Regions from separate parts of the Nocardioides seonyuensis genome, predicted to be linked through region 1. Evidence: predicted binding sites of a transcription regulator. Region 1 holds the regulator's gene; the other holds the start of a gene.
The links. Region 1 encodes HrcA, which represses chaperone genes, less so after heat shock. Its sites were predicted from a motif close to TTGGCACTCGNNNNNNNCGAGTGCCAA; they were not measured.

Region 1 (4,178 bases):
TCCACAGCGCCACCGACCGTGACGCGGCCCACGGCACGATGGTGTCGACGCCCACCTCGGTCAGCACCTCCACGGCCAGCTCGCCACGATCCCCCTTGGGCAGCGCCTGGACCACCGTGACCGAAGGCAGCGGACGATCGTCGGAGGAGACGGATCCCACCGCCACGGTGAAGAGCCGCTTGCCGGTCTCGAGGACCTCCCCGGTGACCGAGCGGCCCCGGCCGTCGGTCAGCACCACGGTCTCGCCGGCGCGCAGGCGTCGTACGGCGACGGCGTGGTGTGCCTCTGCGCCGGCGACCTCGACGGTCGAGCCGACCCCGACCCCGTCCAGGGTCGGCACGAGGTGCACCGGGAGCGACATGGGACGCGTGTCAGTGGGCGTTGAAGGCGTCGCGAAGTCGCCCGAACACCGACTTCTGGGACGAGGCGCTGGGCTGGCCGGTGGGCGTCTCCTCGCCCCTCAACGCAGCGAGCTCGCGAAGGAGCTCCTCCTGGCGGGGGTCCAAGCGGGTGGGAGTGTCGACCTCGACGGTCACGACCAGGTCGCCGCGGCCTCCCCGCAGGCCCGGCACCCCGAAGCCTCGGATCACCTGCTGGCTGCCCGACTGCGTGCCGGGCGTGACCTGCAGGTCGTAGTGGGTGCGGACGTCGGAGTCGTCGTCGGAGTCGAGGTCCGCCTCGAGCAGCGGCAAGGTGAGCTGCGTGCCGAGGGCCGCCGCGGTCATCGGGAGCGAGACCGTGGTGTGCAGGTCGTTGCCGTGACGGGTGAAGGTCTCGTGCGGCTCGACGTGGATCTCGACGTAGAGGTCACCAGCCGGCCCGGCTCCGGGACCGACCTCGCCCTGCTCGGCGAGCTGGACACGCGTGCCGTTGTCGACCCCGGCAGGGATCTTGACCTTGAGCGCGCGGCGCGACCGCACGCGCCCGTCGCCGGCGCACTCACGGCACGGGTCGGCAATGATCGATCCGAACCCGCGGCAGGCAGCACAGGGACGCAGGGTGCGGATCTCGCCCAGGAAGGAGCGCTGCACCTGGGCGACCTCGCCGGCGCCGCGACACGTCTCGCACGTGACCGGGTGGGTCCCCGGAGCAGCACCCTCGCCCTGGCACGCCTCGCAGCGCACCGCCGTGTCGACCTTGATCTCGCGGGTGACGCCGAACGCCGCCTCCGCCAGCGACACGTCGATGCGGATGAGCGCGTCCTGGCCCCGGCGTTGCCGGGAGCGCGGGCCACGCTGCCCTCCGCCGCCACCTGGCGCCGCGCCGCCACCGAAGAAGGCGTCCATGATGTCGGTGAAGGAGAAGCCCGCTCCGGCCCCGGCGAAGCCGGCACCGAACGCGTCGCCGCCGCGGTCGTAGGTGGCCTTCTTCTGGGGGTCGCTGAGGATCTCGTAGGCGCGTGAGACGTCCTTGAACCGCTCCTGGGTCGCGGGGTCGGGATTGACGTCGGGGTGGAGCTGGCGGGCCAACCGACGGTAGGCCTTCTTGATGGTGTCGGCGTCCGCGTCGCGCGTCACGCCGAGGAGCTCGTAGGGGTCCTGAGTCACTGGTTTCCTTCATCGAGGATGCGGGAGACGTAGCGCGCGACCGCACGCACGGCAGCCATGGATCCGGGATAGTCCATGCGGGTCGGGCCGACGATGCCGAGGGAGCCGAGGTGCTCCGCGGCCGGCCCGTAGCCCGTCGCCACGACACTGGTGGCGGCGAGCTCGGAGTAGGGGCCCTCGTGGCCGATGCGCACCGTCACGGCGTCGCCGTCGACGGTCTCGCCGAGGAGCTTGAGCAGCACGACGTGCTCCTCGAGGGCTTCGAGGAGCGGCCGGACCGCGGTGTCGAAGCTGTCGCCGAAGCGGGCCAGGTTGGCGGCCCCGCCGACTGCGACGCGCTCGTCGCTGCGGTGGTCGGACATCGCGTCCACGAGGACGGTGACGACCTCGCGGGCGAGGGCGGAGGACTCCTGGGGCAGGGCCTCGGTCAGTGCACCCAGCGCCGCGCTCGCGTCGGCGATCCGCTCACCGGCCGCCGCCTGGTTGACCCGGACCCTGAGGTCGGCCACCTCGTCCTCGGTCGCGCTCCGGCTCAGGTCCACCAGGCGCTGCTCGACCCGGCCGGTGCTCAGGATGAGGATGAGCATGAGCCGCGCGGGAGTCAGGACGACCAGCTCGATGTGGCGCACCGTCGACCGGGCGAGCGTGGGGTACTGGACGATGGCGACCTGGCGCGTGAGCTGGCTCAGCAGGCGCACCGAGCGCTGCACGACGTCGTCGAGGTCGACCGCTCCGTCGAGGAGCGAGGCGATCGCCCGGCGCTCCGGCGCGCTCATCGGCTTGACGGTGGAGAGCCGATCGACGAAGAGCCGGTAGCCCTTGTCGGTGGGAACCCGGCCGGCGCTGGTGTGGGGCTGGTGGATGTAGCCCTCGTCCTCGAGCGCTGCCATGTCGTTGCGGACCGTGGCCGGCGAGACCCCGAGACCGTGCCTCTCCACGAGCGCACGAGAGCCGACCGGCTCCTCAGTGGCGACGTAGTCCTCGACGATCGCGCGCAGCACCGCAAGTCGTCGCTCCTCGACCATGCCGCCTCCTCGCCTTCGTCAGTCTCACCCGGGTAGAGCACTGGCACTCCACCGCTGCGAGTGCCAATGCTACTAGGCTCGCACCATGGCGGAGTTCACCGAAGTCGCAGAGCGCGTGTGGGTGGCGCGCTACGAGTGGGCCGACGCCAACGTCACAGCGGTGGGGAGCGAGCGCGGCGTCCTGGTCGTCGACACGCACGCCTCGACCGCGGCCGGCCGCACGGTCGTCTCCGACCTGCGTCGCCTGGGCATGGGAGACCCGGTCGCCGTGGTCAACACCCACAGCCACTGGGACCACGTGCTGGGCAACGCCGCGCTGCGTGAGGCGTGTCCGGGGATTCCCATCCACGCGCACGAGCAGGCCGCTGCCACCCTCGCGCAGCACGGGGACCGGACCCGCGCAGGCTGGCTCGAGGACCCCGACGACGAGCACGCCGACGAGATCGCGGCAACCGAGGTCGTCGTACCTGACCGGGTCTTCTCCTCAGCCGTCGTCCTCGACCTCGGCGACCGGCTGGTCGAGCTCGTCCACCCGGGACGCGGGCACACCGACGGCGACCTCGTGGTCCGCGTCCCCGACGCCGACGTGGTGCTGGCCGGCGACCTCGTCGAGGAGTCCGCCCACCCCTGGATCGGCCCCGACTCCTGGCCGATGGAGTGGCCTCTCACCCTGGACATCGTGCTCGGCCTGCTGACGGCGTCGTCGCGCATCGTGCCCGGCCACGGCGTCGTCGTCGACCGCGACTTCGTGGAGCAGCAGCGCAACGAGCTCGGCATCATCGCCGAGACCGTCCGCCACCTCGCCTCCTCGGGAGTGCCCGCCGCCGAGGCCGCTGCCACCGGCGAGTGGCCCTGGGACGCCGCAGACCCACGCATCGCGCACGCCGTGGCACGCGGCTACCAGCACCTCCCGCGCAGCCAGAAGCGGCTGCCCCTCGTCTGAAGGGGCTTGTCCGCGCGTGGTGCGGGTACCACGGGGGACATGAGCGAACCGAGCAAGGACGACACCGCCCAGGGCGGGATCAGCGACGACCAGCTGCCCGAGGACCTCCAGCCGGGCGAGGACAACCCGCTCGCCGAGCCCCTCGACGCCGACGACGAGGCCACCAAGAGCCGCGAGGAGCTGGACATGGACGCGACCCAGCCGGATCTCGACGCCACCCGGCAGGCAGCCGAGGCCGACGAGGCCCAGGGCACCGACGAGTCCTGACCCGACTGCCCCACTTGGCGCTCCCCCGGCGTGCCGTCCCCGGTTCGCGGGCAGCGGTCCGTAGCGTGGACAGGTGCCTCTCGACCGCTACGGCTCAGACGTCCTCACCACCGACTGGCGCGCGCCCGCTCGTGGGCGAGCACGTGAGGTTCCTGCCGAGATCGGCCAGGTCGTGGAGGAGGTCACCACCGACTGGTGCGGCGAGGTCGTCGCGATCGACCGCGACCTGGACACGCTGACGCTCGAGGACCGCCGCCAGAAGCGCCGCACGTTCCCTCTCGGCCCCGGCTTCCTGCTCGAGGGCAAGCCCGTGATCCTCACCCGCCCGGTCCGTCCGGGCGCTCCCCCGCAGCCCACCCGTACGGCGTCCGGGTCGATCGCCGTGCGCGGTGCGCA
Region 2 (4,178 bases), 520 kb from region 1:
GGAGACCCTTCCCGAGCTGGAGGACGGTCAGGTCGCCCTCGCGATCCGCTACCTCTCGCTCGACCCCTACATGCGCGGCCGCCTGAGCACCGCAAGGTCGTACGCCACCCCGGTCGAGATCGGCGACGTGATGGTCGGCGGCACCGTCGGCGAGGTGGTGGAGTCGCGCTTCGAGGGCCTGGCCCCGGGTGACTTCGTGCTGTCGTACTCCGGCTGGCAGACGGCAGCGGTCGTCGACGGGCGGCACGTGCGCAAGCTCGACCCGTCGGTCGCCCCGGTCACGACGGCCCTCGGCGTGCTCGGCATGCCCGGCTTCACCGCCTACGCCGGACTGCTCGAGATCGGGCGACCGAAGGAGGGCGAGACCGTCGTCGTCGCCGCGGCCACCGGCCCGGTCGGCAGCGCGGTGGGCCAGATCGCCCGGATCAAGGGTGCGCGTGCGGTGGGCATCGCGGGCGGGCCCGAGAAGGTCAGGGCCCTCACCGAGGAGTTCGGCTTCGACGCCGCCCTCGACCACCGGGCGCCTGACTTCAAGGAGCAGCTCAAGGCCGCCACCCCCGACGGCGTGGACGTCTACTTCGAGAACGTCGGCGGCAAGGTGTTCGACGCCGTACGCCGCCGGCTCAACACCTACGCCCGCATCCCGGTGTGCGGCCTGGTCGCCAACTACAACCTCACCTCCCAGCCCGAGGGCCCCGACCAGCTCCCGGGCTTCCTCGGCCAGGTGCTCACCCAGAGCCTGACGGTGCGCGGGTTCATCCAGGACGAGTTCACCCGCAGCCACGGCCGCGACTTCGTGCGCGACATGGGGGAGTGGGTCCGGAGCGGGCAGGTGCGCTACCGCGAGGACGTCGTCGACGGGCTGGAGAACGCGCCCGCCGCGTTCACAGGGATGCTGCGCGGCGAGAACTTCGGCAAGCTCGTGGTGCGGGTCTCCCACTAGGGTCGGCACATGGCGAAGGCTTCGGAGGCGTACGTCCAGGCGGGGGAGCGCGAGGTCCGCATCTCCTCACCGGAGCGCGTGATCTACGAGGCGACCGAGACCACGCCCGAGGTCACCAAGCTGATGGTGGCCGAGTACTTCACCTCGGTGGAGGACGGCCTCATGCGCGCCCTCCGCGAACGGCCGACGGCACTCGAGCGCTGGACCTCGGGCGTGCGGCCGGGCATGAAGCTGGCCACCGGACCGCAGGACAAGGACGCCGATGCGTTCTACCAGAAGCGCGTCCCCAAGGGGGCTCCCGACTACGTGGAGACCGCGCGCATCACCTTCCCGAGCGGCAGGACCGCCGACGAGATCTGCCCGACCGAGATCGCCGTGCCCGTGTGGTGCGCCCACATGGGCACCCTCACCTTCCACCCCTGGCCGGTCCGTCGCGCTGACGTGGACCGGCCCGACGAGCTGCGCATCGACCTCGACCCCCAGCCCGGCACGACGTTCGCCGACGTGCGCCGGGTCGCGGACGTGGCGCGCGAGCTGCTCGACGACCTCGGCATGCGCGGCTTCGCCAAGACGAGCGGCAACCGCGGCATCCACGTCTACGTCCGGATCGAGCCGCGGTGGGAGTTCGCCGACGTGCGCCATGCGGCCATCGCGTTCGGCCGCGAGCTGGAGAAGCGTGACGGCGGCGTGACGACGGCCTGGTGGAAGGAGGAGCGGGGGGAGCGGGTCTTCGTCGACTTCAACCAGAACACCCGCGACCGCACCATCGCCTCGGCCTGGTCCCTGCGACCCCTCCCCGGAGCGCCGGTGTCGATGCCGCTGTCGTGGTCGGACCTGGCCGAGGTGACCGACCCGCGCGACTTCAACCTCTTCAGCGCCCCCAGCGAGCTGACGGTCAACGGCGATGCATGGGCCGAGATCGACGACGTGCACCACTCGCTCCAGCCCCTGCTGGACCTGTGGGAGGAGCACCCCGTCGAGCTCAACTACCCGCCCGACCATCCCAAGATGCCGGGCGAGCCGCCACGCGTGCAGCCCTCGAAGAAGGTCGCGGCCCACTGGGACGAGGACGGCAATCGCATCGACGACTGAGTCGTCGTACACCTCCGGACCAGGCGCGTCTGGCACTCGATGAGGGTGAGTGCTAAGTTCTGTGTTGGCACTCTCGACCCGAGTGTGCCAACGCTTGCGAGATGACGTGCGACCCCCGCGACGGCGCTCTTCCGCTCCGCAAGCCAACAACGTGTTCGTCTCGTGAGAGAAAGTGGAGGTTGATCCGAAGTGTCGGTCAACATCAAGCCCCTCGAGGACCGCATCGTCGTCCAGCCGCTCGACGCCGAGCAGACCACGGCCTCCGGCCTGGTCATCCCCGACACCGCCAAGGAGAAGCCCCAGGAGGGCGAGGTCCTGGCTGTCGGCCCCGGTCGTGTCGACGACAACGGCAACCGCGTCCCGATCGACGTCGCCGTGGGTGACAAGGTCATCTACAGCAAGTACGGCGGCACCGAGGTCAAGTACGCCGGTGACGAGTACCTGATCCTCAGCGCGCGCGACGTGCTGGCAGTCGTTTCCTGATTCCCTCGCCCGGGCGTCATACGCGCGTCGACCCATCGGTCCGACGACGTATGACGTCCGGGCGAACCTCTTTCACTAGGAGCAGTTGATGCCCAAGATCCTGGAGTTCGACGAGAACGCCCGCCGCGCGCTCGAGCGCGGCGTCGACGCCCTCGCCAACGCCGTCAAGGTCACGCTCGGCCCCAAGGGCCGCTACGTCGTCCTCGACAAGAAGTGGGGCGCCCCCACGATCACCAACGACGGCGTCACCGTCGCGCGTGAGATCGAGCTCGACGACCCGTTCGAGAACCTTGGTGCCCAGCTCACCAAGGAGGTCGCGACCAAGACCAACGACATCGCCGGTGACGGCACGACCACCGCAACGGTGCTCGCCCAGGCGATGGTGCACGAGGGCCTGCGCGCCGTCGCCGCCGGTGCCAACCCGATGGGTCTCAAGCGCGGCATGGACGCCGCCGCCGAGGCGGTCAGCGACGCCCTGCGCGAGGCCGCACGCGAGGTCGAGTCCCGCGAGGACATGGCATCGGTCGCCACCATCTCCAGCCGCGACAGCCACATCGGCGACCTGCTCGCCGAGGCCTTCGACAAGGTCGGCAAGGACGGCGTGATCACGGTCGAGGAGTCCAACACCCTGGGCACCGAGCTCGAGTTCACCGAGGGGATGCAGTTCGACAAGGGCTACATCTCGGCCTACTTCGTGACCGACCCGGAGTCGATGGAGGCCGTCCTCGACGACCCCTACATCCTCTTCCACCAGGGCAAGATCTCCTCGATCCAGGAGCTCCTCCCGCTGCTGGAGAAGGTCATCGCCGCCGGCAAGCCGCTCTTCATCCTCGCCGAGGACGTCGAGGGCGAGGCGCTCTCCACGCTGGTGGTCAACAAGATCCGCGGCACCTTCCAGGCCGTGGCCGTCAAGGCCCCGGCGTTCGGCGACCGCCGCAAGGCGATGATGCAGGACATCGCGACCCTGACCGGTGGTCAGGTCGTGGCCCCCGAGGTCGGCCTCAAGCTCGACCAGGTCGGGCTCGAGGTGCTCGGCCAGGCTCGCCGCGTCGTCATCACCAAGGACACCACGACCATCGTCGACGGTGCCGGTGAGAAGGACGCCGTCGAGGGTCGCGTCAACCAGATCAAGGCCGAGATCGAGAACACCGACTCCGACTGGGACCGCGAGAAGCTCCAGGAGCGCCTCGCCAAGCTCGCGGGCGGCGTGTGCGTGATCAAGGTCGGCGCCGCCACCGAGGTGGAGCTGAAGGAGAAGAAGCACCGCATCGAGGACGCCGTCTCCGCGACGCGTGCCGCGATCGAGGAGGGCATCGTCGCCGGCGGCGGCTCCGCCCTCATCCACGCGGTCTCCGTGCTCGACGACGACCTCGGCCTCACCGGCGACGAGGCTGTCGGCGTGCGCGTGGTCCGCAAGGCGGCCGACGAGCCGCTGCGCTGGATCGCCGAGAACGGCGGGGTCAACGGCTACGTCGTGACCACCAAGGTGCGCGAGATGGGTGTCGGCAACGGCTACAACGCCGCCACCGAGGAGTACGGCGACCTGGTCGCCCAGGGCGTCCTGGACCCCGTCAAGGTCACCCGCTCCGCGCTGGTCAACGCCACCTCCATCGCCGCGATGCTGCTCACCACCGAGACGCTCGTGGTCGAGAAGCCCGAG

Region 2: a site for HrcA is predicted at 2,065-2,091, ahead of groES (co-chaperone GroES). Genes of this name have one in related genera too.

Annotation. Positions count from the first base shown of each region.
Region 1 is NZ_CP038436.1:3,027,338-3,031,515, reverse strand. Features, by position in the region: gene EXE58_RS14700 (16S rRNA (uracil(1498)-N(3))-methyltransferase) at 1-361, opposite strand, end outside; gene dnaJ (molecular chaperone DnaJ) at 372-1,547, opposite strand; gene hrcA (heat-inducible transcriptional repressor HrcA) at 1,544-2,572, opposite strand; gene EXE58_RS14685 (MBL fold metallo-hydrolase) at 2,658-3,515, shown strand; gene EXE58_RS14680 (hypothetical protein) at 3,555-3,782, shown strand; gene EXE58_RS14675 (DUF3097 domain-containing protein) at 3,856-4,178, shown strand, end outside.
Region 2 is NZ_CP038436.1:2,503,379-2,507,556, forward strand. Features, by position in the region: gene EXE58_RS12175 (NADP-dependent oxidoreductase) at 1-943, shown strand, start outside; gene EXE58_RS12180 (DNA polymerase domain-containing protein) at 953-2,035, shown strand; gene groES (co-chaperone GroES) at 2,225-2,518, shown strand; gene groL (chaperonin GroEL) at 2,607-4,178, shown strand, end outside.